Regions from separate parts of the Bacillus sp. AK128 genome, predicted to be linked through region 2. Evidence: predicted binding sites of a transcription regulator. Region 2 holds the regulator's gene; each other region holds the start of a gene.
What was found. Region 2 encodes Rex, which represses fermentation and respiration genes when NADH is low (regulators of the CRP and FNR family bind a similar motif). Its sites were predicted from a motif close to TTGTGAAATATTTCACAA; they were not measured.
Positions count from the first base shown of each region.

Region 1: the regulator Rex is predicted to act here: its motif matches at 4,576-4,593, upstream of pflB (formate C-acetyltransferase).
Region 3: the regulator Rex is predicted to act here: its motif matches at 8,253-8,270, upstream of M1D60_RS17885 (cytochrome C oxidase subunit II).

Region 1 covers NZ_CP096379.1:3,380,073-3,390,437, reverse strand. The annotation lists gene M1D60_RS16980 (M20 family metallopeptidase) at 1-459, opposite strand, end outside; gene M1D60_RS16975 (phosphatase PAP2 family protein) at 606-1,298, shown strand; gene M1D60_RS16970 (spore germination protein) at 1,346-1,561, opposite strand; gene M1D60_RS16965 (YppG family protein) at 1,747-1,959, shown strand; gene M1D60_RS16960 (stage VI sporulation protein F) at 2,019-2,270, opposite strand; gene M1D60_RS16955 (YjcZ family sporulation protein) at 2,434-2,529, opposite strand; gene M1D60_RS16950 (amidase family protein) at 2,664-4,157, opposite strand; gene pflB (formate C-acetyltransferase) at 4,624-6,849, shown strand; gene pflA (pyruvate formate-lyase-activating protein) at 6,895-7,623, shown strand; gene M1D60_RS16935 (HD domain-containing phosphohydrolase) at 7,772-8,791, shown strand; gene M1D60_RS16930 (LLM class flavin-dependent oxidoreductase) at 9,063-10,115, shown strand; gene M1D60_RS16925 (FAD-dependent oxidoreductase) at 10,217-10,365, opposite strand, start outside.
Region 2 covers NZ_CP096379.1:4,437,660-4,448,024, reverse strand. The annotation lists gene M1D60_RS22185 (trans-sulfuration enzyme family protein) at 1-416, shown strand, start outside; tRNA gene M1D60_RS22180 (tRNA-Met) at 647-723, shown strand; tRNA gene M1D60_RS22175 (tRNA-Asp) at 728-803, shown strand; gene thiL (thiamine-phosphate kinase) at 917-1,912, shown strand; gene tsaE (tRNA (adenosine(37)-N6)-threonylcarbamoyltransferase complex ATPase subunit type 1 TsaE) at 1,899-2,372, shown strand; gene tsaB (tRNA (adenosine(37)-N6)-threonylcarbamoyltransferase complex dimerization subunit type 1 TsaB) at 2,353-3,051, shown strand; gene rimI (ribosomal protein S18-alanine N-acetyltransferase) at 3,065-3,541, shown strand; gene tsaD (tRNA (adenosine(37)-N6)-threonylcarbamoyltransferase complex transferase subunit TsaD) at 3,513-4,529, shown strand; gene M1D60_RS22145 (ABC-F family ATP-binding cassette domain-containing protein) at 4,954-6,891, opposite strand; gene moaC (cyclic pyranopterin monophosphate synthase MoaC) at 7,055-7,537, shown strand; gene M1D60_RS22135 (redox-sensing transcriptional repressor Rex) at 7,556-8,194, shown strand; gene M1D60_RS22130 (twin-arginine translocase TatA/TatE family subunit) at 8,204-8,395, shown strand; gene tatC (twin-arginine translocase subunit TatC) at 8,413-9,162, shown strand; gene M1D60_RS22120 (YdiK family protein) at 9,188-9,385, opposite strand; gene M1D60_RS22115 (CPBP family intramembrane glutamic endopeptidase) at 9,404-10,129, opposite strand.
Region 3 covers NZ_CP096379.1:3,568,305-3,578,669, reverse strand. The annotation lists gene M1D60_RS17920 (phosphocarrier protein HPr) at 1-88, shown strand, start outside; gene M1D60_RS17915 (MFS transporter) at 406-1,686, shown strand; gene M1D60_RS17910 (R2-like ligand-binding oxidase) at 2,343-3,230, shown strand; gene M1D60_RS17905 (hypothetical protein) at 3,420-3,941, shown strand; gene M1D60_RS17900 (Na/Pi cotransporter family protein) at 4,002-5,618, opposite strand; gene M1D60_RS17895 (b(o/a)3-type cytochrome-c oxidase subunit 1) at 5,912-7,573, opposite strand; gene M1D60_RS17890 (cytochrome c oxidase subunit II) at 7,570-8,043, opposite strand; gene M1D60_RS17885 (cytochrome C oxidase subunit II) at 8,068-8,193, opposite strand; gene M1D60_RS17880 (methyl-accepting chemotaxis protein) at 8,426-10,126, opposite strand.

The sequences.
Region 1 (10,365 bases), 1.1 Mb from region 2:
ACAGCCGTCCTCAATCATAGAAATTGCTCCACCTGGTGCATATTCTTCTGCATGCTGATGAATGAGAACAATATTTCCAGCTAATTGATCCTTAAGACGGTTGAAAGCCTCAGCTAGGACTAATAGAGTAGCAGTATGCCCATCATGACCACAAGCATGCATGACACCCGGTACTGTTGATTTATAGGGAACTTCCTTTTCATCTTGAATTGGTAAAGCATCAAAATCTGCTCGAAGTGCCACAGTTGGACCAGGAAGAGCACCTTTGATGGTAGCAACCACACCATTCCCTCCAACCCCTGTGCGTACCTCTATACCTAAATCATGATAAAAATTAGCAATATATTCAGCTGTTCTAACCTCTTTGAAAGAAAGCTCTGGATTCATATGTAAATATCTACGAATCTCAACCATTTTAGGGAAATTTACATTTAGTTCTTCGAATAGGGATTGTAACAAGATACATTAACCTCCTTGTGTTGATCAGAATTTTCAAAAATTATGATTCTGTCTATTATATCATTTTTTTCAAAAAGAATGACTAGAAAAATAGTTCAATTCTATAAAGATATTATATACTTATATGTAAATGGAGGAGAATATAAATGGAGATTAAAAGAAATATAGAACATAAACCGAAAACAGCGTATACGTCATTATTCGCAACATTGGGAAGCCTAGTATTATTCTTTATTTTAGCTTTTATTATTAATAAGTATGACGGGTTATCAATAGATAAGAAATTAGTAGTTTTTGCTGAAGAGAATATAACGGGTAATACCTATCACATGATTGCCTTTTTTACGAATCTAGGAAGTGAACGAGTGGTGATCCCGGTGGCTGTTTTATCATTACTGATTTTATGGTGGAAAACAAGGGATTATATTGGAATGGTGACTATTGCTATCGTGTTAGCAGGAAGCAATGAGTTATTTCAAATCTTGAAGGGAGTATTCTTGAGAGAACGTCCGATCCTTGATCCTTCAATTGATGCAACAGGATACAGCTTTCCAAGTGGACATTCTACTGTCTCAATGGCACTATATGGAATTATCCTGTATTTTATCTTGAAATATATGCAAAAATCTTTAATGAAAAATGTGATAGTTGTATTCCTGAGTGGTTACATCTTATTTATGGGGTTAAGCAGAGTGCTATTAAAAGCCCACTATCTGTCTGATGTGTTAGCAGGCTTTGCAATTGGATTTGTTTATCTCATGGCATGTATTTTTATATATGAGAAGGTAATGGAAAGAAGAGTGGCAATTAAAAAGAAAAAGAGCGAACTAACCGTTTAGGTTGGTCGCTCTTTATTTACATACTTAAACTCTGTACTTTCTTGCAGCTAGAGTGCTTCATTCACATTTGAATCAACTGCATCCGGGTCTACATTATTTGCAGAGCTTAAACCGTTATTGGTAACAACCGAAAATCCTGTATTAAAACTTCCCGAACCGGCAACGGTTTTGCTTGTACTTGTCGGTGAGGCATTAAAGGCAGATCCTGTAATAATCCCTTCATTAGTATTAAGAATTACCGGTCCTAATATTAAATTTTGCATAGACGTTCACTCCTTTTTGGATTGTCCTCTATTTAGTATATGAACAAAGAGTATACCCGTAACAACTTCTCTAAAATTAGGAGAGTACCTACTAAAAAATGAAGAATTCTAGGACATGTATCATAACCAAATTTAACAATTCTTTCATAAAATATACTGAAAAAAGTGAGAAGGAGGGACTGATTATGTTTCCAAACAGAAGATATATTCCACCATCCTATCCCCAAAGAAGGCCACAGGGAAGTCCTCAACAAACAGGTAGAAATCGAGATGTTTTCTCTTATTTTCGTACACCTGATGGAACCATTGATTTTAATAAAATTAATGGAACAGCCAAGCAAATGAAACAATTAGTTGATCAGGTTAGTCCATGGGTCTCAAAATTTTTTCAAAGATAAAGAAAGAAGGAAACCTGTGTCTTAGGTTTCCTTTACCATTTACTTATAAACTACGCGAGTTATTTTTTCCCCATCATTTTACTAATGGTTGAAGCATCAATTGGTTTATTGGAATGAACTAACGTTTCGACAATTTTATCTTCTAGCTGCTTCGGTACATTTTTATTTGCTAATTGTCCTAGCTCTTTAACTAAGTTTCTTATTGTTTTTTCATCCTTTAAGTTTGCACCATTTAGGGATTGAGCCACTTTCATAATATCCTGCATTTTGACTCCAGTTTTTTTCTCTACCCCTTTAAACATATCGCTCATACATATCCCTCCTTTATTGACGTTGCTTTATTATATGAAAGGAGGGATGTTTTGTTTGTACATCTGTCTATATTAGGGGATGTTTAGTAACACTTTCCTTTAATAGCCAAAAAGGTTACTCAGCTGAGCAACCTTTTGATTAGGCTCATATGCTACTTCATCATTAGTAACCTACATAAGAAGTTCCAACAATGATTAGTAGAATAAACAACACAACGATTAGTGCAAATCCTGCACCATATCCACCTACACCACTCATCATAACACCTCCATTATTTAAAGGTTACTTCAGTGTATGAAAGGTAAGTATAAAAGGTATGGACAGATCGCTAAACAGGTTGAAAATCATCAAAATACCTATATTGGGAAATTATTTTTGCGTTATATTCTATCCTACTTAATACGTCTAAATAGTGGTTGGAGCCACTTGTTACTTTGTTCTAGTTCACCTGCAAGCTGAAGGAGTAGTGCTTCATTTCCTTTTGCTGCTATAAACTGAACCCCAGATGGTAAGCCTTTTTTTGTTTGATGTAAAGGTACAGACATAGCTGGTTGACCAGTAAGGTTTGCAAGCTGGGTAAAAGGTGTTCGCTTCAAACTGTTTTCAACAATTTGGTCAATCATTCCTGCCTTTTTTAAAATACCACCCCAACCAAGCTTACCAACCATCTCCATCATAAACTTTTCAAAACCGACAGATTCTAGCTCCCCAATTGTTGAGGGAGGGAAAGCCGTGGTAGGTGTTAGATAAAAGTCATACGTCAGATGGAATTCATCCATGATAAAAGATGCTTTATCCCATTCTCTTAGGCTTAGTACAAACTCTTCAGCTGATGTAGCTCTTCCTAATAATCCAAGTAGCCATGTGGTAGGTTCTACATCCGTAAATTTTGCAGGACGACCGATTACCTCCTCCAAGGAACGAATTCCTGCAGCGACCTCCCCAAAATACATGGTAATATAACTCTTCGCAATTTTACCTCCATCAACAGGGGCCTGTTTTTCTTCCACATGGTGTCCCATTTCCTCCAGTAATTTGACTGTTTGAAGTACTGCTTCCTTACATTCAGGATGTACATCTGTCCCAAGTGGAGATTCGGTTGAATAGGCAATCGTAAGTGGTTTAGAAAGTGGTTTACCCACTACATCTAAAAAGGCAACATTATGAGGTGGTGTATGATAGGCTGCTCCTCTTTCGAATAGGGTCAATTCATCTAACATGGCCGCACTATCTCTTACTGTCCTTGTTAAAACGTGATCAACAGAGGCCCCTTGCCAATTTCGTCCGACAGTTGGTCCAACAGGTGTTCTTCCTCTAGTTGGTTTTAGCCCAAATAAACCGCAGTAAGCTGCTGGAATTCGAATAGAGCCTCCACCATCATTAGCTCCGGCAATAGGGACCATTCCAACAGAAACAGCAGCTGCCGATCCACCACTAGAGCCACCTGGAGTATAATCTGAATTCCATGGGTTACGTGTGGGACCGTGAAATAGTGGTTCTGTAATACCCATCAATGCAAATTCCGGTACATTCGTTTGTCCCAGAATAACCGTACCAGAATCTTTCATTCTTTTAACAAATGTAGAATCAACCTTTCCTTTATAATTTTTTAAGGCTCTGGAACCAGAGGTTAGCGTCTCGCCGATCATCTCTTGTTGGAAATGATCTTTTAGAAGGATGGGAACTCCAGCAAAAGGTCCATTAATCTGTTTGGTGTAGGGTATACTTCCAGATTCATAGAACTTATTAATGACAGCATTTAACGGTCCATTATGATTCTCAATTTCCTTTATGGCTGCTTGAACCACTTCTTGTTGTGTGACTTGTTTATCCTTAATGAGTTGAGCTAAACCAAGACCATCATATTCTTTGTAATTAAAGCTCATTTGTTAGCCTCCACTTCTCTTAATTAGTTACTTTATGTAGAAAGTATAAAAGTCTGATAATTCTTACTAGTTTAAGTGTACTCCTTTTAGGACTGATTGTGTTAAAAATATTAACAGAGCTTGATCTTGACTATCTACCTGGCTAAAGGAAAAAGAGGTTGCAAGAAAAATAAATGTAATAGCAAGATACAGAAGTAAAGTCGCAAGAAAAGCGCACCAAGTTGCAAGAAATATAAACTTAGTCGCAAGAATAACAATCAAGGCAAAGTATGTTCAAACATCTAAACTAGGCAGCCGGAAAATAGAAAGGCTGATTTTAAATAGTGTGACTTCCATCACTTACAGCTGTTTCGCAACCATCTATATTAAAAGTATAGGAGATACATTTACAATGTACATCCGATCAATATAAGTTTATTTGTGAAAGGAATCACAAAAAAGTCGCTTCATTTGAAGGGGTGGGATTATGTATTACTGGAGAGGGTTTACCGAAGGAAAGTGGCAAAAAGAAATCGATGTTCGTGATTTTATTCAGTTGAACTATATGATCTATGAGGGGGATGAGTCCTTCTTACGTCCAGCTTCTATACACACAAAACAATTATGGGATCAAATAATTGTTTTAACTACAAAAGAACGTGAAAACGGTGGAGTACTAAACATGGACACAGATATCGTTTCTACAATAGTTTCTCATGAACCCGGATATTTAAATAAAGAGTTAGAACAAATCGTAGGGATTCAAACTGATGAACCATTTAAACGTTCACTCCAGCCTTTTGGAGGAATAAGAATGGCAGTTGATGCATGTGAAGCCTATGGGTTTAGTATTCCAAATGATATAGTTGATACCTTTTCAAAGTATCGTAAGACGCATAACCAGGGTGTGTTTGATGCTTATACACCGGAGATGAAACTAGCAAGAAAAGCAGGTATTATTACTGGCTTACCTGATGCTTATGGTCGGGGGAGAATCATTGGAGATTATCGGCGAGTAGCCTTATATGGTGTTGACCGCCTCATTCAGGAGAAGGAACAAGAGTTAACACGTTTAAGTAAGACAATGTCAGAGGAAATCATTCGAGAACGAGAAGAGACGGCTGAGCAAATTAGAGCCCTTACTGAATTAAAACAAATGGCCAATTCATATGGGTTTGATCTTTCCATTCCTGCTTCGAATGCAAGGCAAGCATTCCAATGGTTATATTTTGCTTATTTAGCTGCGATTAAAGAGCAAAATGGCGCAGCAATGAGCCTAGGTAGAGTATCAACTTTCTTGGATGTTTATATTGAGCGGGATATAAAAGAAGGAATTCTTACAGAAGTGGAAGCGCAGGAGTTAGTTGATCATTTCGTGATGAAGCTTAGACTTGTAAAGTTTGCTAGAACACCCGATTATAATGAGTTATTTAGTGGTGACCCGACATGGGTAACAGAAGCAATTGGTGGTATTGGTGTTGATGGAAGGCCTCTTGTTACTAAGAATTCATTTCGATTTCTGCATACATTAACAAATCTGGGAGCTGCTCCAGAACCCAATCTTACCGTTTTATGGTCTACTAAATTACCTACTAACTTTAAACGCTATTGCGCAAATATGTCGATCCAAACTAGTTCGATTCAATACGAAAATGATGATTTGATGAGGAAGGAATTCGGAGATGACTATGGCATTGCTTGTTGTGTAAGTGCTATGAAAATTGGAAAGCAAATGCAGTTTTTTGGAGCGCGTGCCAATCTAGCAAAAGCTTTATTATACGCAATCAACGGTGGTAAAGATGAGAAGTTAAACATACAAGTCTCACCTGGATTCCCCTCTATCACTGAAGAGTATTTAGATTACGAACAAGTAGTCACTAATTTTGATCACGTAATGGAATGGTTGGCTGAGCTTTATATGAACACGTTAAATATCATCCATTATATGCATGACAAATATAGCTATGAAAGAATTGAAATGGCTTTGCATGACCGTGAAATTCTGAGAACGATGGCATGTGGTATAGCGGGATTATCGGTAACTGCGGATAGCTTAAGTGCCATAAAATATGCGAAGGTGAAAGTCATTCGTGACGAAACAGGACTTGCGGTTGATTATCAAATTGAAGGGGATTATCCGAAGTACGGAAATAATGACGACCGTGTTGACGAAATTGCAATCTGGTTAGTTAAGACGTTTATGAACAAATTAAAGAAACATAAAACGTATCGTCAATCCGTTCCAACCTTGTCTGTCTTAACTATAACAAGCAATGTAGTCTATGGAAAAAAGACGGGTAGTACCCCAGACGGAAGAAAAGTAGGGGAACCTTTTGCACCTGGTGCAAATCCATTACATGGAAGAGACCAAAAGGGAGCACTGGCGTCACTAAATTCAGTAGCCAAGCTACCGTATGAGTATTCATTAGACGGAATCTCTAACACGTTCAGTATCGTTCCAAAAGCTCTTGGTAAAGAAGAAGAGCAACAGATCACCAATTTAGTTGGAATTCTAGATGGATATGCATTAAAGGGTGGTCACCATCTTAATATTAACGTTTTTAACCGTGAAACATTATTAGATGCAATGGAGCATCCGGAACAATATCCACAGCTGACAATTCGTGTATCAGGCTATGCGGTTAACTTCATTAAACTTACGCGTGAGCAACAAACAGACGTAATTAATCGAACATTTCACGAATCTTTATAACGGGGATCAATGGTCCTCGCCAAATGAAAATAGGGAGGACCTCATATGATAGGAAACATTCACTCCATCGAGACATGTGGTACAGTAGATGGTCCCGGATTAAGATACATTGTGTTTTTACAAGGTTGCTTATTAAGGTGTCAATACTGTCATAACCCTGATACATGGGAAGTAGGAAAGGGGGAAGAATTGACAGTAGATGAGATTATTAAGGACTTAATGGATTATCTACCATTCTTCGAAAGTAGTGGAGGAGGCATCACCGTCTCTGGTGGAGAGCCCTTATTACAGATTGATTTTTTAATAGCATTATTTAAACGGTGTAAGGAATTAGGCATTCATACCACCATTGATACATCAGGGGGATGCTATCACGAACATCCAGAATTCTTAAGGAAACTTGACAGATTAATGGATGTAACAGATTTAATTTTGTTAGATATTAAGCAAATTGATTCTATGAAGCATCAAGAATTAACGGGAATGAAAAATAACCATATTCTCACTTTTGCTAGATATTTAGCTAATAAAAATAAGCCCATATGGATTAGGCATGTACTGGTGCCGGGTAAAACAGATGAACCTGGTGATTTAGAAAAGTTAAGAGTGTTTATTAAACAGCTTTCAAATGTAGAGAAGATTGAGCTTTTGCCCTATCATCAGCTAGGTGAATATAAGTGGAAAGAATTAGGGCTCAAGTATGAGCTAGAGGGAGTCTATCCCCCCACCGAGGAGCAAATTCTTAGAGCAAAGACACTTTTACAAATCGTATAGTCAGTTGAGAGCACTTTCTTAATGGAAGTGCTTTCTTTCGTGTGAGAAATATCACAGAATTAGATTAATAGATAATATATAATGCTCCTATATTGATGAAAAAATATGAGATTAAATAACTGTAATAGATAAAGTTAGGGGAGCTTTTATGATTGAGCTTAGTAGAAAAACAACTGTGCCGAACCAACTATTACTATATTTAAAGTTAACCGACGCAGTTATAATAACAGACAAGAATCATATCATCATAGAAGTAAACGAGCAGTATGAAAAGATTACTGGATTTAAAAGAGATTCTATTCTAGGAAGAAGGGCCGGATTCCTAAAGTCAAGTTTAACTCCCGAATCTACATACAAGCAATTGAAGGAAGCACTTGATCAAGGTGAACCATGGTCAGGGGTTCTAATAAACAGAAAGAAATCAGGGGATCTATGGCATTCATCGATTTCAATCACACCGATAAGGATCGATGGAAACAGTTACTATATTGGTCTATTTCGTGATTTAGAGCAGTTAGAGCAAGGCGTGTATATTTCAGAGGACCAAAAGATAGAAACACAAAGAGAGCTATTAAAGGTATTAGCAATCTCTTGTGAAATTAGAGACCCAGCTATTGAGAATCATTTAACGAGAGTTCAAGAATTAACAAAATTATTGGTGGAAGAGTATATTAAGTTTCATAGAGCAGTTCTTTCGGAGACGTTTGTACACAATATAATTCACTGTAGTATCCTTCATGATATTGGAAAGGCTGGGATTCCTGAGGGGATCCTGTACAAGCCTGGTCCTCTCACAACTTTTGAACGAAAAATTATAGAGATGCATCCTCTGATGGGGACTGATATACTTAACAAAATTTCCACGAATATGAATAATGAACTTATCACAAGTTTAGAGGTAGCAGAAAATATTATTATGCATCATCATGAAAAATGGGATGGGACAGGCTATCCACACGGATTAAAGGGTGAAAATATTCCACTTGAAGCAAGATTAGTATCAATTGTTGATGTATACGATGCTTTAACGAGCAGAAGGGCATATAAAGAAGCTTGGACAAAACAGGAGGCTTTGTCTTATCTTAATGAACAAAAAGGAATCCAATTTGATCCTATTCTAACAAAGTTGTTTATTAACATTGCAACGGAAATTAAAGGCCTGGATTAACTATAAATGTAGAAGCCAGAAAAGGATACTGGTTAGGAACAGGCCGACTATTGAGATACTGATAACAGAAGTTTTATCCCCTTATTTTTGAGGGGTTATTTTTTTGTAATTGTCTTTTTTCACGAAATAGGTTCTTGATATAAACAGCAAAGTAGATGATTGGATTAGCTCCGAATATTTTAGTATGATAAATTTGATAAACATAGAGATAGTTGAAAGTTTAAGAGTTATTAAATACATAAGTGAGTGAATAGTTTGAGGAGGAATTATGATGGAAATCGGTATAAGTACATTTGTTGAGACAACACCCGATGTCAAAACAGGTCATGTAATAAGTCATGCACAAAGAATACGAGAGGTTGTCGAAGAGATTGTCCTAGCAGATCAAGTTGGGTTAGATGTGTTTGGAGTAGGCGAGCATCATCGTGAGGATTTTGCAGCCTCTTCACCTGCAGTCATTCTAGCAGCCGCTGCATCCCAAACAAAAAGAATTCGCTTAACCAGTGCAGTTACCGTGCTTTCTTCTGCTGATCCGGTCCGAGTGTTTCAGGATTTTGCAACCGTTGACGCCATCTCAAATGGACGAGCAGAAATCATGGCAGGACGTGGTTCGTTTATTGAATCATTCCCATTGTTCGGTTACAATTTGCAGGATTACGATGAGTTGTTTGAAGAAAAGCTAGAGCTACTATTAAAAATAAGAGAGTCGGAAAAAGTGACATGGCGCGGAGGACATCGACCTGCGATTCAAAATTTAGGTGTTTATCCACGTCCTGTCCAAAATCCTTTACCCGTTTGGATTGGTAGTGGTGGAAATTCAGAATCAGTTGTTCGAGCAGGACTACTTGGGTTACCTTTAGTGCTGGCAATAATAGGTGGACGTCCAAAACAATTTGCACCACTCGTTCAGCTTTATAAGAATGCAGCGGAACACGCTGGTCATGATCCAGAAAAGCTTACAGTTGCATCCCATTCACATGGTTTCATTGCAGAGGATACAGAGACTGCAGCGGATAAGTTCTTTCCTTCAACCCAACAGGTCATGAATAAACTGGGAAGAGAAAGAGGTTGGGGACATTATGATCGGGCGAGCTTTGACGCTGCACGCAGTTTTGAAGGAGCATTATATGTTGGGGATGCGGAAACAGTCTCCTCCAAAATTATTGATTTACGTAAAAATGTGGGGATTACTAGATTTATGCTTCATGTTCCGGTTGGATCTATGCCACATGAAGAAGTCATGAATGCGATTGAATTGTTAGGTAAAGAAGTTGCCCCAAGAGTAAAAGAAGAAGTTGAAAAGTGGGAGAAGGAAAACAAATAAATTGAGAGCTAAATTTAATAAACTCTGGCTCCATATAGGGATATTTATTAAAAAGAAAGACGCTCAGAGTTGAATTTCTCTGAGCGTCTGTTCCTATTCAACTATGACTTTAAAATATCATGGTCAACATAACGCTCACCATTTAGTTCACTGATGATATTGATCGCAACCGCTGCACCATTTCCAGATGTAACGATGGTATGAACGCTAACCCCAGCAACAGTACCAGCTGCCCAGATACCTTCAATAT
Region 2 (10,365 bases):
GTTGGTTGGCTTGTAGAGGATTAAAGACAATGAGTATAAGAATGGAGAAGCAATCCAGTAATGCGGCAAAAGTAGCAGAAGGATTGGTAAAGCATACTGGAGTTAATAAGGTTTTTTATCCACCTAATTTATCACCTAAAGGGAATGGAGCAATGGTTTCGATTGAACTGGATGAAGAACAGTGTGATATTGAAAAATTTATTCGTTCTCTCGGTTGGATTAAGTTAGTCCCGACATTGGCTGGAGTTGAAACAACTGTTTCCTATCCTATTGCGACATCACATCGTGCCCTTGATGCAGAGGCATTAAAAGCGTTAGGAATTACAAAAGGATTAATCAGAATTTCTATTGGTATTGAAGATGATCAGGATATACTCGAGACATTATCTGAAGCAATTAAAGAGTCAAAGAAATAATTTGACTCTTTTTATTGCTTTTTTTAGAATCAAGTGATATTATAGTTATTGTGACATTTTTACTTATAGAAAACATTTTATATCTTCGCGGGGTGGAGCACGCTGAATAACCTTCATCGATTCCACATCAGCATACCGATTTTTTCTTCTTGATTTAACATCATGCAAAATCGGGATGGTTGTAATAGTAGATATGACATGCATTAGATAAAAGTAATTATTTATATTATCGCGGGGTGGAGCAGTCTGGTAGCTCGTCGGGCTCATAACCCGAAGGTCGTAGGTTCAAATCCTGCCCCCGCAACCAAAGTGGTCCCGTGGTGTAGCGGTTAACATGCCTGCCTGTCACGCAGGAGATCGCGGGTTCGATTCCCGTCGGGACCGCCATTATTGATTTTTATTTGCTTTTTGACCTTAATAATAAGAGAATAAAACTATAGGACCTTAGGATAAACTCCTAAGGTTTTTTGTATTAATTTCATAAAAATGTGGGTGTTAGGATGAGTATCCATGATGAATTTGAATTTATTAAAAAGATTACACCAAAGCAGCCTCTAGGGTCAGATGTGATTGTTGGGATAGGTGATGATGCAGCGGTTGTTAGGCCATCTTTGAATATGGATCTTATTGCTTGCACAGATACAATGGTAGAGGATGTCCATTTTTCTAGAAAGACGATGAGTCCTTATCATATAGGCTATAAAGCATTGGCTGCGAATATAAGTGATGTTGCAGCTATGGGTGGTTCTTCTTCCTATTATCTCGTTTCCCTAGTTGTACCACCTCATTGGTCAGAAGAGGAGTTACAAGAGATTTATAAGGGAATGGATGCGATCGCAACCGCTAATAATACTATCTTAATTGGTGGGGATACGGTTTCTACTAGAGGACCGCTTGTTGTGAGTGTGACGGTATTGGGAAGAGTTGAAGAAGGTAAGAGTCTAAAGAGGTCTGATGCAGTTCCAGGGGATATTGTATTCATCACAGGTACCGTTGGAGATTCTGCTGCAGGTTTACATATCATGCTTAACGATAAAGATAGTAATAAGTATTTAATAGAGCGCCATCAGCAACCAACCCCTCAAGCTGAGGCAGGTAAGTTATTGAGTCATTATTTTGACCGAGCAGCTGTTAATGATATAAGTGATGGGGTGGCCAGTGAGGCTATTGAAATTGCTGAAGCGAGTAGGGTTAACATTGAACTACTAGAGTCCTTATTACCTTTATCTACAGAAGTTATAACTTTTGGAAGGGAACAAGCTCTGCAGTGGGCTTTATATGGTGGAGAGGATTATGAATTAATAGGAACCATTTCACCAGAGAATTGGCCGAAACTAGTTGAACAGTTCATGGAAAAAAATATCAAGGTAACTAAGGTTGGCAGAGTTGAAGCCGGAACGGGAAAAGTCTTTCTAAAAAAAGAGGACTCAGTCGTTGAGTTAAGGAAACAGGGATATAATCATTTTAAGCAAGGTGATCATAATGGAACAATTTAATTGGATAACCACTAGTGAGATGGAAACTAAACGTCTAGCAAATCGAGTGGGTCAACTTGCAATAGCTGGTGATGTTTTTCTTCTTGAAGGAGATCTAGGAGCAGGTAAAACCACTTTCACGAAGGGTTTGGCAGAGGGCTTAGGTGTTAAGCGGAACGTCAATAGTCCTACCTTTACGATTATAAAAGAATATATGGGTCGAATTCCTCTATATCATATGGATGTGTACCGTGTTCAGGATGAATGTGAAGACTTAGGTTTTGACGAGTACTTCCATGGTACTGGTGTTACGGTAGTAGAGTGGGCTCACTTGATTAATGAGCAATTACCAAAAGAGTATGCATTAATTAACATAACTAGAGAAGGTGACGATCAGCGCAAAGTTGTCTATCAGGCAGTAGGTGAAAGATACGTACAATTGGGCAAGGAGTTAAGTGAAAATGAAAATACTAGCAATTGATACCTCGACCTATGTGATGGGGGTTGCCTTAACAAATGGTGAGGAAGTAGTTGGGGAATATATAACGAATGTGAAGAAAAACCACTCGATTAGACTAATGCCGGCTATTGAGCAAGTAATGAAGGATTGTGATTGGACACCAAGCATGCTAGATAAAATTGTAGTAGCAAAGGGTCCGGGTTCATATACTGGGGTAAGAATTGGTGTTTCTATTGCGAAAACATTGGCCTGGAGCTTAGATATTCCGTTAGTTGGTGTGTCTAGCCTTGAACAATTAGCATGGAATGGCAAGGGGTTTGAAGGGGTTATTTGTCCATTGATGGATGCGAGAAGACAGCAATTGTTTACAGGGCTGTATCAATCTGATGGCTCTATGCTGAATTCTATTATTGAAGATCAGAATATCTTGTTAGAAGATTGGCTTACGAAGCTGAAGGATCAGAAGGAGAGAGTATTGCTTCTAGGTAATGATCTTCCCATTCATCAGCAGGTAATTAAGGATAAGCTTGGTGATCAAGCTGTATTCTCTTCGTTTGTAGATTGGAATCCGAGACCCTCTCTATTAGCTCATATTGGATCAGTAAAAGAAGCAGAAGATTTACATACCTTTGTACCCAGCTATCTTCGTTTAGCAGAAGCAGAAGCTAATTGGTTAGCGTCTAATGAGACGTCTCGTTAAGGAGGTAGTGAAGGTGAATGAGTCTATTTCGTTTCGTTTAATGACAGTAGCTGATATCGATCAAATTTTAGTAATTGAACATTTATCGTTTACGGTACCATGGAGTCGGGAAGCGTTTCTTAATGAACTAACGAGTAATCCTTATGCAAGCTATGTGGTCATGTTGGATCAACAGAGGGTTATTGGATATTGTGGATTATGGATTGTGTTAGAGGAATCTCATGTAACCAATATAGCTGTTTTACCTGAATATCGTGGTAGAAAGCTAGGGGAAGCATTATTGAGTCAAGGGATTGAACTCTCTAAAGCATTAGGAGCAGAGCGTCTTTCATTAGAAGTAAGAGTGACCAATTATGTTGCACAGTCCTTATATCGAAAGCTTGGATTTCAAGACGGTGGAATTAGAAAGAATTATTATACTGATAATGGCGAAGATGCCTTAGTGATGTGGGTGAATATATATGAAACAGCAAATCATACTAGGAATTGAAACAAGCTGTGATGAAACAGCTGTAGCAATCGTTAAAAATGGAAATGAGATTTTATCGAATGTAGTAGCTTCTCAAATTGAAAGTCATAAACGCTTTGGTGGGGTCGTACCTGAAATAGCCTCAAGGCATCATGTGGAACAGCTAACGATTGTGTTAGAGGAGGCGATGAAGCAGGCGGATGTTACCTTTAAGGATCTGGATGCGATTGCGGTAACGGAGGGGCCAGGTCTTGTAGGGGCTTTGTTAATCGGGGTGAACGCAGCAAAAGCACTTGCGTTTGCTCATTCAATTCCACTTGTCGGTGTTCATCATATCGCAGGACATATTTATGCCAATCGCTTTGTTTCAGAATTTTCATTTCCGTTACTATCATTAGTTGTTTCTGGTGGTCACACTGAACTTGTTTACATGAAGGAGCACGGATCATTTGAGGTAATTGGTGAGACTCGAGATGATGCAGCAGGTGAAGCGTATGACAAGGTGGCAAGAACGCTAGACCTTCCCTATCCAGGTGGTCCACATATCGACCGCCTAGCTCATGAAGGACAACCATCTATTGATTTGCCAAGAGCATGGCTTGAGCCAGATTCTTACGATTTTAGCTTTAGTGGATTAAAATCTGCTGTCATTAATACCTTACATAACGCGAAGCAGCGCGGAGAGGATATTAAGCCTGAAGATCTAGCAGCAAGCTTTCAAGAAAGTGTAATTGATGTTCTGGTTACCAAGACAAAAAAAGCAGTAGAACATTTCCAAGTGAAGCAGGTATTACTGGCAGGTGGAGTGGCAGCTAATAAAGGGTTACGAGCTAAGCTTGAACAAGAGTTCCAGGACAGAGCTGAAGTGGAGCTAGTCATCCCCCCTCTTTCATTATGTACGGATAATGCAGCGATGATTGCAGCGGCTGGCAGTATTGCTTTTACAAAGGGGAAAAGGTCACCTTTAAGCTTAAATGCCAATCCAGGGTTAGAGTTGATATCATATTAATAATTTGGTTTTTTAAAGCGTGTTTTGATGATTCTTCATCAATACACGCTTTTCTTTTTTGGCTTTCATAAGTTATGCCGCTTCACTTCTTTCATATTCTCCCATCACGGTTCCTTTTAATCCGGATATTATGATAGAGAAATAAATTAAATACATTTTTGTGGATAAGTCATTTGAAAAAATATGAGTTTTCAGAAAAAATGTTGATAAACAATAAGGAACAAACCCAGTAGTGAGTAGTTGTACACAAAGAAACGAGTGGTTTTTATATAGTTTACTTTTTCTGTGGATAACATTGTGGATATGTTAGTAATGTTGAGTGGATAATGTGGAAAAGTTAAAGAATCCTTGAGAATATAAGTGTTAATAATGTGGATAAACTTGTGAATATGTGAATAAAAAAACCAGTGAAAAAATTCACTGGTTAATTTGTTTGTTCTAATAATTGCTCCCATTCGAGCATTAGTTTTTCTAGCTTCTCGTTTGCCTGATCGTTTTCGTTATTGAGCTCTTGGACAATTTCATGATCCTGATAAACCTCAGGGTCACATAGCTTTTCGTCATTGGTTGAAATTAGTTCTTCTAGTTCGGCAATTTCCTTTTCAATTTCTTCAATACGGCGTTTACGTTGACGCTCCAACTTCTTAAGCTCTTTTTCCTCTTCAAAACTACGCTTCTCTACCTTATTAGCTTCCTGAACAGGTTGTTTAACGCTACTCTTTTCAAGCTCTTCTAGTTCAGCAAGCATTTGCTTCTTTTCTATAAAATAATCGTAGTCACCTAGAAACTCAGTAATCGTAGTTGGTTCTAACTCTAAAACCTTGGACGCTATTCTGTTAATAAAATAACGGTCATGTGAGACAAATAGAATCGTTCCAGGGTAATCAATTAAGGCGTTTTCAAGAATTTCCTTGCTGTCTAGATCTAAATGGTTAGTAGGTTCGTCGAGAATTAAGAAATTTGCCTTTTGCATCATGAGCTTTGATAAAGCTAGCCTTGCCTTTTCTCCACCACTTAAACTTGAAACCTCTTTTAGTACATCATCACCTGAAAATAGGAAATTACCTAGTACTGTTCGAATTTCCTTTTCAGGGATATGTGGATAGTCATCCCATAATTCATTTAACACGCGTTTATTTGATTTCAAGTTTGCTTGTTCTTGGTCATAGTAACCAATTGTCACATTTGACCCAAACTGGATGGTACCTTTTTTTGGTGTGAGTTTATTTATAATACCTTTTAGTAAACTAGATTTACCTATTCCATTGGGACCTATTAGTGCAACGCTATCCTCACGGTTAAGGGCAAAACTAATATTTTTTATAGTAGGATCGTGATCTTCATAAGCGATGGCAAGCTCGTCAACCCTTAACACCATATTTCCACTTTGTCGAGTAATATCAAAACGGAATGAAGCAGATTTTTCATCACCATTTGGGCGATCCATCAAGGTCATTCGTTCTAGCTGTTTTCTTCTACTTTGTGCTCGTTTGGTTGTCGAGGCTCTTGCGATATTACGATGGATAAAGTCTTTAAGCTTCGAGACCTCTTCTTGCTGTTTTTCGTATTGCTTCAGCTCACGTTCATAGTTTTCTGCTTTTTGAATGAGATATTGACTATAATTACCGTGATATTTAGACATAGAGGTTCGAGCAAGCTCATAGACCTGACTTACAACCTTATCTAAAAAGTAACGATCATGGGAGACAATTAAAATAGCACCTGGGTAAGAGTTTAAATATTGCTCAAGCCAGGAGAGAGTCTCCATATCTAAATGGTTAGTGGGCTCGTCCAAGATGAGAAGTGCTGGCCTCGATAGTAATAATTTACCAAGAGCTAGCCTTGTTTTTTGGCCACCACTTAAACTAGATACAGGTGTAGCAATATCGAAATTGGCAAAACCTAAACCATGGAGAATGGATCTCATATCAGATTCATATTGATAGCCACCCTGCTGTTTAAATTGCTCCTGTAATAAGTCATATTCCTTTAAGACCCGTTCGTACCGCGCTTGGTCTTGAAATAAAGCAGGATCTCCCATTTTTTCTTCCATAAGCCGGAGCTCTTTTTCCTGTTTCTTTAAATGGGAGAATACAGTTAGTAATTCTTCCCAAATGGAGAGTGTTGTTTCTAAGCCAGAGTGCTGTTCTAAATATCCAATCGTAACATCCTTTGGCTTAATGATTTCTCCACTATCCTGCGAATGGATGCCTGCTATGATCTTTAAAAGAGTAGATTTACCTGCACCATTTCGACCGACAAGAGCGATTCGATCTTTCGATTGTACTTCTAGCTTTATATTCGATAAGATAGGCTCTGAGCCATAAAATTTTGTAATTTGATTTAATTGCAATACAATCATTGTATTCACCTCAAGTTCCTACTAATAGTGTATATATTTTTGGGATAAGGGGCAATAGATGAACACTGATAGAAGTTATAAATTGTTCACAAAGGAATGCGACAACTAGTATAAAATAGTGTATAGTCATAGGTAGGAATACAAGTTTTGGAGGAGTTAACGAATGGCAGAATTCACCCACTTTAATGATCAAGGTCATGCAAAGATGGTCGATATCACTTCTAAGACGGATACAGTCCGCACTGCGGTTGCCAGAACTAGTGTTGAAGTTTCCAAGGAGATCTATCAAAGAATAGTTGATTCGGAAATTGAAAAGGGAGATGTGTTAGCGGTTGCACAGGTAGCTGGAATTATGGCTGCTAAAAAAACCCCCGATCTAATCCCAATGTGTCATCCCATTCCCATTAAAGGTGTTAATATATCATTTACATGGAATCAAAAGGGAGACGCTTACGAATTGCTTATAGAAGGTGAAGTCAAAACAAAGGGAAGTACTGGTGTGGAGATGGAGGCATTAACAGCTGTTTCTGCTTGTGCTCTAACTGTTTATGACATGTGTAAGGCAGTCGATAAAGGAATGATTATTGGCCCGACTTATTTAATGACCAAAACTGGAGGCAAAAGCGGGGATTATCAAAGATCGTAGAATATATGGGTGATACTATTGAGCGAAGAACAATCAAAAATACCACAAGCTACGGCTAAACGTTTACCGTTATATTATCGTTTTTTAAAGAATTTATATTTATCAGGAAAACAAAGGGTCTCATCGGCTGAACTAAGTGAAGCAGTGAAGGTGGATTCGGCAACGATTCGCCGAGATTTTTCTTATTTTGGGGCACTTGGAAAAAAGGGATACGGTTATAATATCCAGTATTTATTAACCTTCTTTCGAAAAACACTCGATCAAGATGAATTAACGAAGGTCATGTTAATCGGTGTAGGGAATTTAGGGACTGCCTTTTTGAATTATAACTTCCTTAAAAATAATAGTACCAAAATTGAAATGGCATTTGACGTGGAAGAGACGCTTGTTGGTAGTGAAATTGGTGGTGTACCCATTTTCCATTTAGATGAGCTGGAAGAACGGATTGGCCCAGACGTATCGGTTGCGATTTTAACCGTTCCGGCTTCGGTTGCTCAACCGATCACAGATCGCCTTGTTGCAAAAGGAATAAAAGGAATCTTAAATTTCACGCCTGCACGACTGAACGTTCCAGATACGGTGAGAATTCATCATATTGATTTGTCGATCGAATTACAATCTTTAATCTACTTTTTAAAAACATATCCACTTGACTAAAAGGAGGTGATGGGTGTGCCAAACGTTGGAATTGGAAGCCTATTATTAATCGTATTCGTAGCACTATTAATTTTTGGACCAAGAAAGCTGCCTGAACTAGGTAAGGCTGCAGGTAATACATTACGTGAATTCAAAAATGCAACAAAAGGTTTAGCAGATGATGATGATGATGACGACAAGAAAAAAGAAGGTAACAAGTAAGGTAAGGATGAGATATGATGAGTCATCAAAATGAAATGTCTGTCTATGATCATATCGGTGAATTAAGAAAACGACTGATTATCGTAGTCGTTTTCTTCATGTTTGCAATGGTAGGGAGCTTCTTTTTAGCCGAACCTCTTATTGTCTATTTACAGAATGCCGATGAAGCTAAAGAGCTAACAATGAATGCCTTTAGACTGACAGACCCTATTAAAGTATATATGGAATTTGCGTTTATTATCGCGTTTATTATGACCTTCCCGATTATTTTATTTCAGCTTTGGGCATTTATTAGTCCAGGTTTATATGAAAAGGAAAGAAGAGTCACTTTAAGCTATATTCCGATCTCCTTATTCTTATTTCTTGCCGGAATTTCTTTTTCCTACTTCATTTTATTTCCGTTTGTAGTGGACTTTATGACAAGGCTGTCTGAACGGTTGCATATTGAACAAGTGATTGGAATTAACGAATACTTTGAATTCCTCGTTCAATTAACTTTCCCGTTTGGATTATTGTTTCAGCTCCCAGTGGTGATTATGTTCTTAACACGTTTAGGGATTGTGACTCCAATCTTTTTGTCAAAGGTACGAAAATATGCTTATTTCATTTTATTAGTCATTGGGGCTTTCATTACCCCACCAGAACTACTATCACATATGATGGTGACGATCCCGTTATTTATTTTATATGAGATCAGCATTCTTATTTCAAGAAGTGCATATAGAAAGAGAATGATGGCAGAAGCCGAGATGAATAAGGGAGAATAAAAAATAAGACTCAGCAACCTGAGTCTTATTTTTTTATTTGTTTTATTTTCTTATTTAACGCAAACATTCTGATTCCTACACCGAAATCGAATGTTGCGACAACAATGAGGAGAATGGTAGGGAAGCTCCATATATCCTCTGTTTTACTTTGAATGGCCAAAACCGTAAAAATAATCCCCATTCCAAAGTATAGAATGCCCATTAAAAAGGGTGATGTTCGCATATTACTTAAAGCCTCCAATTACATAAAGTGAATCCAAATCATATGAATCATAGCTTGCATGGACTCAACCTGCTCTTGATATTCCTCAATCTTGTCCTTAAACACGACCTGAACTAGTACAACAAAGGTATTCATCGCAACATGTGCGATAATTGGTACAATGATTCGGTTGGTTCTTACATATAAAAATGCAAACGTAAAGCCCATTGCAGAATATATTAACAGGTGTTTGAAATCCATATGTACCATTGCGAAGATAACTGAGCTTAAAAGTGCAGCTATAAAAAAGTTATATCTTTTATATAATGTGCCAAATAATATTTTTCTAAAGATAATCTCCTCTAAGATTGGACCAATTATAGAAGTTACTACAATAAATAGTGGGGTAGTTAAAGCAATCTCAACAAGAAATTCAGTGTTTTCCGAGCCCAACTCAATACCAAAGACTCTATTTTCAATCGTGCCTGCTATTCCTTGAGCAAATAATGCCATAAATACTCCGGCAAAGGACCAGAATACTGCAATAGGTATCGAACTCCGATCTTCTCGGGTAGTAATCCTCATATCCTCACGTAGGAGGAATAGTATGATAACTAGAGCGGTAAAAAAACTAAAGATTAGCCAGTAGGCAACAGCTACTTCTCTTTGGGCGATTCCGAGCTGTACTAGTAATGGAACTCCTAATAAACTAGAAAACTGCATGATAATATACGTTAGAACTACATAAAAATGCCGTTTCTCCAATGTTAATTCTCCTTTTAGCTTACATTTCCCAACCGTATTGTATCATATAATTACATTTACTAAATAACGATACCACTTGGTGGGATGAATGGGTGATTGGAAGGCTCATAAAAGAAACTAAAGAAAATGAAGTAATTATTTATTTAAGCGCTGCTCTAAGTATTCTACATATTGTATGTTAAAGGTTTAAAATATAGTAGAAAGGTTATCTAGAATAAGTGGCAATTGACATGTAA
Region 3 (10,365 bases), 870 kb from region 2:
GATTAAAGTAATCACGAATGGAACAGACGAAGAAGCAGCATTATCTGCATTAGCAGAAGCACTAAAGAACGAAGGACTAGGTGAATAAAGGGAAAAGAAGAGCTCAAAGGCTCTTTTTTTTATGGATTGATATAAGAAGAATGGGAGCTAGATTAATAACAATAAATAGTTTTAAATAATATTATTAAGCTTGCAATTAAACAAACGTTCAATTAATAACGTTGAGATTTATGATTGTAGCAAGGTTTAATGAATGTGGAACAAAATTAACTTTTAATAGAAAGGAATAATTATTATAGTAAGATAGTTTATTTTGAAGATGTATTTGTTATTAAGAGAGAATAAATGTTACGGCGGCCGTAATTTATCATGGTATAATGGGGGAATGAAAAGGGAGGAATTTGAGTGGGAGCGACGCAACAAAAAGAGAGAATGTTACAGAAACCGGTTGAGACACCTTTCTATTATGGTTGGGTGATCGTAGTGATGGGAGCCTTAGGGGTGTTCTTTTCAGGTCCAGGTCAGACCTATTCAAATGCAGTATTTATTGATTATTATTTAGCAGACTTTGGTTGGAATCGTTCTACGATCTCGTCGATCTATTCAGTTGCAACTTTAATTGCAGGCTTATTAATGATGGTCGTTGGGCGCTACATAGATAAATATGGTCAGCGGGTTGCAATGGTGTTTGTAGCATCGGCACTTGCACTTGCATGTTTTTGGAACAGTATCGTCATGAATACGGCTATGCTATTTATTGGTTTCTTTCTAATCCGTTTATTTGGTCAAGGTTCTATGACATTAGTTCCGAATACGCTTATTCCACAGTGGTTTATTGAAAAAAGAGGAAGAGCTTTTAGTATGATGGCAATAGGGGGATTTCTTAGTTCGGCTCTTTTCCCGATTATGAATCTTTGGATGATTGAACAATGGGGCTGGCAGCACACTTGGAGGGTTTGGGGATTCCTTCTTTTAATAGTGTTTGTCCCACTTGCTGTATTTTTTGTAAGAAATAAGCCAGAGGATATTGGGTTATTACCAGATAACAAGGTAATGAAACAGCAGAAGTTGAAGGAAGATAAGGAAGATGTAATGGAAGAGGTAAGCTGGACATTAGCTCAGGCTAAGAAAACCAAAACGTTTTGGTTGTTACTTTATTGTGTAAGTATTCCGGCGATGGTAAACACCGGCATCACGTTTCATTTAATGTCCATTTTTAGTGAAAATCAATTATCACCAGCGCTTGCTGCTACTGTCTTGAGCTTGATGGCAATTGTCGGTTTTCCAATTACGGTCTTGTCAGGATTTATCCTCGATAAAATACAAGCAAATTATATGCTAGTGGTCACCTTCGTAGGTCAAATTTTATTTCTTATTTTACTGCTGGTAACGCAATCACCTTTACTTGCTATTGCTTTTGGTGTGTTTTGGGGGATGGTTGGAGGAGTGGAGCGTATTGCCTTAAATGTCATTTGGCCCAACTTTTTCGGTCGAACTTATATCGGAAGCATAAAAGGACTAGCCATGGCGGTCATGGTTATTGGTTCAGCCTTTGGTCCTTTACCATTTGGGATTGCTTATGACTTTTTTGGAGGATATGAAGAAATCTTATTGATTATGATGATCTTTCCTGCATTAGCAGCAGTTGCCGCTTTTTTAGCTAAAAAGCCTGTTTTGAATGGGTAATCCTTAAGAGGCTGGGACAAAACCTAATACACCGTTCTCAAAGACGAATAATCTTAAAATTAGTCTACCTATCAAATATAAAAACTGTTTTCGTTTTTTCTCATACTTATTAACTAGTTAAGCTGGAAAAACAGGGTTGTTCCATTGCGCTTCAGGCACTCGCTTTCCGCGGGGCGGGCGGTGAGCCTCCTCGGCTTCGCCTGCGGGGTCTCACCTGTCCTGCTTCTCCCGGAGAAAAAGCTCTTTCCTTTTTCCTTGCAGGAGTCGAGTGCCTTCCGCTCCATTCCACTAGGTTATAAAATAGTATTCAAAACCAACAACTTAATTGAATGTAACAAATAGAGAACCGAACTAGTAGGTGAAAGTTAGATCAAAATCTCGCCTACTAGTTCGGGTTTATCACTGACTTTAATACTTATGATCTAGCCTCGTTATTATATTGTTAGATTGAAACCAAGATCGCCTATAATGCAGCAAAGGCAATAGGTAACTTATAGCCATTATTACGCTAGTATTCGACATTCCTCTCCCCGACATTTTCAGTATATTTATTCTAACCTACTTTCCCTATAATTAAATGTAAACCCTTACATACCTAGTTTATACATCCTGGTGTTTTTTAAAAAAGGGTCTATATCCGTTTAGGAGGTTACATGATGGAGAAAAGAACAATCTTAACGACAAGTAGTAGAGGACTATTAGAGGATACTTTACCATTTCGATTGTTTCAAAAAGCAAAGCGATTTGGTGTATGGGACCCAGCAGATATTGACTTGACTCAGGATGTAAAGGATTGGGCTTCATTTACTAGTGAACAGAGGGAAGCAATTTTAAGGCTCATTTCGCAATTTCAAGCGGGAGAAGAAGCTGTTACGAGAGATTTACTACCTTTAATGATGGTAATTGCTAAAGAAGGGCGTCTAGAAGAAGAAATGTATCTGACTACTTTTTTATTTGAGGAAGCAAAGCATACCGAGTTCTTCCGGCGTGTATTAAATGCGATTGGAGAAAATGAGGACCTATCCTGTTATCATTCTGAAACCTATAACACAATTTTTAATGAAATCCTACCAACAGCGATGGAGAGACTTGAGACTGATCATTCTGCAGAAGCTTTAGCGGAGGCATCTACGGTTTATAATATGTTTGTCGAGGGTGTATTGGCTGAGACTGGATATTATTCCTTTTATCAATCCTTAGAAAGGACAGGGGCTATGCCGGGCTTATTAAAGGGAATAGGCCTTCTGAAGAAGGATGAGGGACGTCATATTGCTTACGGTACCTTCTTATTACAGCGACTAATTAGTGAACAACCACATATCTTTGAGGTAGTTGCTAATAAAATGGAGGATTTAACACCACTTGCGATTAAGTTAAATCATGAAGGTATGACAGAAGATTCGCCGTTCCAGGTCGATTTTGAGGATACGATGAACTTTACGATGAAGCAGCTCTCCGTAAGAATGGAGATTCTAGCTAGATCTAAAGGCAAGAGAATGGAAGAGATCTATAAGCAACCCGAGAGTGAATTGGGAATCGTGTAAAAAAGGACTGTTTGTGTCAATGGCACAAACAGTTTTTTCTCATTATGCCTGGTGAAACAGTCATTCGTGCAATTCTTTAAGTACACTTTCACAAAAAAATTAATAATTATCAATCATATTCTGAACGATTCCTCTATATAAATAAAAGGGTATTTAAACTGTATGACTTTCATGGGGGTGTTTTTCATCATGTTATTTACAAAAAGAAAGCAATATGAAATGTCCTTAAAACGAAGAGCTGATGATATAGAAAGCCAAAACGACCAGTTAGAAAAAAAAATAGATACGCTACAATATAATGTAAATAAATTAATTGAATTAAACTATCGCATCTTCTCGCTTGAAAAGGATAAGTTAGGGGAGCCCATTATTATATATACAGATGCAGATCAAACTTCCAGAAATGTGTATATTAAGGATTGTCAGACAAAATGGTATGAGGAATACGATTTTGCAGCATTTGCGACCTACAATGAAGCGGATAACAATCTTCGAATTGATGGGATTAAGGGAGATGCTATTAATCAAGGCTATGGTTCCATTTGTATCAACTATTTACAGGAAATCGCTCATAACTTAAGAGTAAAAAAAGTAGTGGTCAGCATTAATGAGCCGGAATCAGAGGAAAGAGTGGAACATTTTCTCACTAAGCATGGATTTACATTAGACTCTGTAAAAGGGTATGCCGAGTGGATTCGTCCTTATAGATAATAAAAGGTCAACCCGGAATAGGGTTGACCTTTCGTATATATTAAACGAAACAGGTACTTATTAATTTTGATGTCTAACCCCAATTACACCTTCAGCAAGGTTAACTGCGTGGTCACCAATTCTTTCTAAGTTACTAACGATATCAACGAATATGATTCCAGCATCCCCTGAACAACGACCTTCATTAAGTCTTAGGATATGCCCTTTACGTAATACGCGTTCCATCTTGTCAATTTTATCTTCATTTGTTAACACACTCTTAGCAAGCTCGATATCTAGCGTTTCGATTGCCTTGATTGCATCATTTAATGTGGATAAGGTAAGAGTAGCCATTTCATTAAGCTCTGCAATCGCGTTATCCGATAATGAAACTCGGTTAGAAATACGATAATCAATTAACTCGACGATGTTTTCAACATGGTCACCAACACGTTCTAAATCTCTAACATAGTCTAGAAGTTTCGCATGATCACCTGTTTCTTCAGTTGTTAATGGCTTTGCAGAAATATCAACTAAATAGCTGGTAATCTTACGGTCTAAACTGTTTAGCGCCTCTTCAATTTGAAGGGCTAGGTCAGCATGCTTCTTTTGGTTCGTGTTAAGAAATTGAAAAGCTTCTTCTAAACCCTTTCCTGCTAGTTCAGCCATACGGATAATTTCCTTTTCGGCTTGTCCTAAAGCAATGGAAGGTGATTTATCAATAAACATTGGGTCTAGGTTTTTTGGCTTATAATCAATCGTCGTGTCATCTCCGCGAACCAACTTGGTTACGATCCAGGCAATTGCTGCAATAAACGGGAATTGAATAACGGTATTCGAAACATTAAAGATACCGTGTGCAAATGCAATGGTCATTTCCGGATTAAGGTCTAAGGCCCCTTGGAGGTAAGCTATAAAGCCCGTATACAATTTCAAAATAATTAAAAAGATGACAGTACCAATAATATTAAACATGACATGGACCGTTGCAGCTCTTCTAGCCGCTACAGAGGTACCAATTGATGCTAAAACAGCCGTTATTGTCGTTCCAATATTATCTCCAAACAAAACTGGTAATGCAGCTTGAAGGGTCATCGCTCCTTCACCAAATAACTCCTGAAGTATACCAATAGTGGCACTAGAGCTTTGAACTAAAACGGTAAATGCTGTTCCAATAACAACACCTAAAAGAGGGTTATCACTCATAGTAACCGTTAATTCCCTGAATACTTCAAGTGATCGTAGAGGCTTCATTCCGTCACTCATTAAACCTAAACCTAAGAAAAGAGCTCCAAATCCGAAGAGTACTTGTCCCAAAGATTGTAGTTTTTTCCCTTTTAAGAAGAACAATAGTATTGCTCCAACCGCCATAATAGGAAGGGCATATTCCCCAACTTTAATCCCGATGATAAAAGCTGTTACAGTAGTTCCAATATTTGCTCCCATTATAACCCCAATTGCTTGACGGAAGGTCATAAATCCGGCATTTACAAGTCCAACAGTTAAGGCTGTAGTTCCCGAGCTAGATTGAATAAGGATTGTGACAAGGATTCCAGATAGTACTCCCATAAAAGGATTGGAAGTCGACTTTTCTAAAATCTCACGTAAGCGGTCACCTGCAGCATTTTGAAGTCCGTCCCCCATGTACTTGATTCCAAATAGGAAAATTCCAAGTCCACCAAAAAACTGAAAAAGCATGGTCTGAGTATTAATATCCAAAAGTTCCACTCCTGATTTCGACAAATTTTGAGCACCTTTTTGATTGTAAATAAAATATGTAGTGATTGTAAATAAAATTCACTTAATCTTTACAATAAATTTACATTGTAGATAAAATAAAAAAACAAGAGCCTATTATAGGACTCTTGTTTTAGTGTAACCAAAAGTTGTTATATTTCTTCATTTGAACCATCAAGATCGACAGCAATGACAATTCCAATTGTACAAACGATAATCATGGCAAAAACCGCTGTGAACATTCTGATCATCTCCTACCAAGTTTGAAATCCTTTTGAACCAGGTGGTGCATGCTGAATCATCTCAGAGAGTGGGATATAGTAGGCAATTGCAATCAATACGAGTGCCACCACAATCCAGATTCCCCAATTTTCTAAAAACTTTGGTGTATTTTCAACGTCACTTTCAGCAATTGGAAATTCTGTTGCATCCTCGTCACTCTTTGCCTTAGGTAAAATAAATAACGCTTGAAGGACAAAGAAGATAAGCAGCATGGCAGATAGGAATAAAATCGTTCCTCCTACAGCCATCGTGACATGGGATGATAAAATTCCATTAAACCAATCAAGAGTTGATGGGTGATCCTGATAAGTAGAAAGGGCAGTACGTCTTGGTGCACCTAGTAATCCCAAAATGTGTTGAGAGGTGGACATGAAGAACATCCCAATCGCCCAGGATATGATTTGAATAAAAGCAAGCTTTTCCATTGATTTGGTTAGCTTCCGTCCTGTTAAGTAAGGTACAAGCCAGAAGGTTAAACCAAAGAATGTCATTGCTACTGGTGTACCAACTGTAATGTGAAAGTGACCCACTACCCAGAGCGTATTATGAACGACTTCATTTAGCTGGAAGCTAGCATTTATAATTCCGCCAGCCCCACCAGGGATGAAAAATGCCATGGCAATAAAAATAGATGTAAAGCGGATATCATTCCAAGGAAGTTTGGTAAACCAACCGAATAATCCTTTTCCGCCTTTTTGTCTTCCGGTAATCTCAAATGTTGCAAACATGGAGAAGGCTGTCATTAACGACGGAATAATAACCATGAACGTTAATGAGGTTTGTAGGAATTTCCAGAATGATGAAATTCCTGGCTCCACTAGCTGATGGTGAAATCCAACTGGAATCGAGAATAAAATAAACAGGATAAACGATAATCTCGCAAGTGAATCACTGAACACTCTTCCTCCAATAATTTTCGGAACAATGACATACCAAGCAATATAAGCTGGTAACAGCCAGAAATATACAAGTGGATGGCCGAAGTACCAGAATAATGAACGACTTAGTTCCACGTTAATAGTGTCTACCCAACCAAACGCTAGAGGAATAAATTGGAATAATACCGTTGCGACTACTCCTAAGCAGGCAATAATCCACAATATAATAGTAGAAATGGTCATGAAAGCAAATAATGGACTAAGCTGACCTTTATGATTCTTTTTCCAGGCCATATAATGACCAACAAGTGCAAAGCTACTAATCCAAGTTCCCACAACGAATAATGCCAATCCGACATAATACCAACCATTTGCATTTAGGGGAGCATAAAAGGTATAAAGTACGGATGCTTCACCTGCTACGATTAACGCGATCGCAAGGATTGTACCAGCTGTCATGACATAGAAGCCAATCCATGAAAACAGCTTTGTCTTCGGTCCAAATGCCCCTAATGTCTTACTCATCCCAGTTTGGAAAAATCCAAATATAAAATAGGTGGTAAAGACAAGAGCAAGTAAGACACCGTGCGCGGTTAACACTTGATAATAATCAAGCCACGGTGGAAGTTGAAGGGCATCATTACGAATAAATACTTGTAATAATCCACAAAGAGTACCGATAAGAAATGCAAAGTAAGCTACAAGAATATGAGTTAGAGCTAATTTTCGTTCAGATAAACTAATTAATGAGTTCATTCTTCTACCACCTCAATCGATGTCGACATTAAATGATGGGCTGTTCCACAGTACTCGTTACAGAGGATTAAGTAATTGCCTGGTTCATCAAATGTATACTCTTTTGTAGTGATTCGACCCGGAACGACCATCATATTAACGTTCGTACCCACAATCGAAAAACTGTGAACCACATCTTTACTAGTTACTTTAAAGACTACTTTACTACCAGCTGGAACTGTTATTTCTTTAGGCTCATACGTAAATGCCATTGCAACAATAGCTGCCTCATAGGTACCATCTGCTAATTTCTTCACTCCTGGCTGGTCAAAAGGAGGAGTTTGATCGACCTTCTCAGGATCAATAGCGTCCATTCCACCTGATGGTTGATGATTATGTCCAAAAGCACCAACACCAACAACAGTTAAAAATATAATGAGGGAACAAATCCCAAATGTTAACCAAATTTTTTCATATTTATGAAAATGCATAAGAACGGTCACCTTCTTCTTTCTTTATCGTGTTAAGTGAAAAATATAGGCTGAAAACCATGAGATAAAAATAAAGATACCAATCGTAAATACGCTAATCAGGGTACCTTTTAAATTAGGCTGGTTGTTGCTCGGACGTGGTTTACTCACAGTCAATGACCTCCTTTGTTACTAATTAACTTGATTGTAAAGGAGGATCGATGTGCTCTCTGTGACATCGGTCACAACCTACTATTTTTATTTGAAGTTGTGTCCATTTTGAGTCTTGTAAAATTAGTTGTGTCTTTCTTTATAGAATGTTTTCGAATCCTTGTATCTTGAAAAAACAATACCCCCCAAAAAAACATGCTAGGGAGTAAATCCCTAGCATGCTATTTAACAGTTAGATTTTAAATTTCTGCACAATTTCTTTTAAGGTATTAGATAATATAACGGTCTCTTCTGATCTACTTGAGATTTCCTCTAGGGAAGCTGTGGTTTCTTCGGCAGATGCGGCTACCTCTTCGGAATTTGCAGCGATGTTCTCTATAGAAAGAACAAGGCTTTCAATACGAGAAACTGTTTGTTCTGAGTAGGCTGCTTCCTTTGTTGTAACTTCTGCTATTTTATTAATATCTTTAACGGTGTTAGAAACTTCTTTTAAAATATTTTCTAGAGCAACTCCAGTTTCAGTTACTGCAAGCTCTCCTTCTTGGACAGTGGCTCTGCTTTCATTGATGGATAAGACGGCTTCTTCAATGCCAACTGTAATCTGTGAGACTAGCTTTTCAACCGTTGCCACCTCACGATTTGATTGTTCTGCGAGTTTCCGAACCTCATCAGCAACCACAGCAAAGCCTTTTCCATGTTCACCAGCTCGTGCTGCTTCAATTGAGGCATTTAGGGCAAGAAGATTGGTTTGACTAGCAATTCCGTAAATCGTTTCTGTTATTTTCTTAATCTCTGAAGTATACGTATTTAAGAGGTTGATGGATTGTTCAGTCTCTAATGTTGCAGATTTAATACCTTCCATCTTAGTTGTAATTTCAATCACTTTTGTTTTACCGTCTCTTGCTGTATCTAGGGTGATTGTGGAAGCAGATACATTTGTATCCGCTAATTTATTCGTTGCAATAATCGAGTTCGCAAGTTGACGTAGAGTTCCAACTGCATCAACTGCCTCTTCTGTTCCACGTGCGGTATCAATAGCCACTTCACTCATACTATGTGAAACTTGTTGAATCGCTGTATTCATCTCTTGTAAAGAAAGGGATGACGTTTCTGCATTTCTAGTTAGTTGGTCCGTACTTGTTTTTAAAACCGTGACAATCTCGACCAGATTATCGGTCATCGTATTTAAGGTCTCGGCCAAATCCCCCACTTCATCCTTGCTTGTTACTTGAAGTCTTGGAACGGCTAAATTACCTGAGGCCACTTCCTTTGCGTGTTGGATTAGATTTGAAATAGGTTTTGTTTTCTTTCTTAATAAGAAAATCGTGAAGATGGATGCAATGATCATAGGAATCAGTCCAAGGAGTAGTCCACCACTTACAACATCCCACGTGCGTTCTTGAACGATATCTGCATTAAAATCAATTACGCTGATGGCTATAACCTCTTTTGAAGAATCTTGATCTTTATAAATAGGTGCATAACCAGATAAACGATTGATCCCACCGAATTCATATATTTTAGAGTAGGTAGGGTGCTTCATTTCAATCAACATAGAAATAGCTTTCTCATCAATCTTAAAAGAGTCTCCAATCTTAAAACCTGAGGCCTTTAGGTTATCATCTAATGCTAAGATTTTTCCTTCCGTATTAATGATATACTGAGCTTCAAAAATATCTTTATGGGCAGTCGTCCAGTTTAAGGAACTACCAATTTTTTCACTAATTTCGAGGTTGCCATCTAGCATTTTATCAATCTCAGTGGGATTAAGGAGGCCGGTTGTTATGTAAGCACATCCATATGCTTCGACTCCGGCAGCTTCGTAAATCTTGTCATAAGCTGTATGGTAAGTAGCGATTGATGTGATTAAAAGAGATGCAAAGATCACACCAATAATAATCCGACCTAACTGCCACGTTAACGTTCTCTTCATTTAAAATACCCCTCTTCGTTTTTATAGGACAGGAGGATGAGGACGTACACTGTCGCTATAAAATGTATATATAAAGAATAACTGAGACATGTAGGACGAACTGTGATAAATATCACAGCTTACCAAGTTACTCTTCTTAGAAAATAGAGATAAGGGATTCTCCCTCGTAAAATGGGTGTATTCCCTGATAACTAATTTCCAAAAAATATTATAAAGTAAGAAGTATGATTGAAATTAAA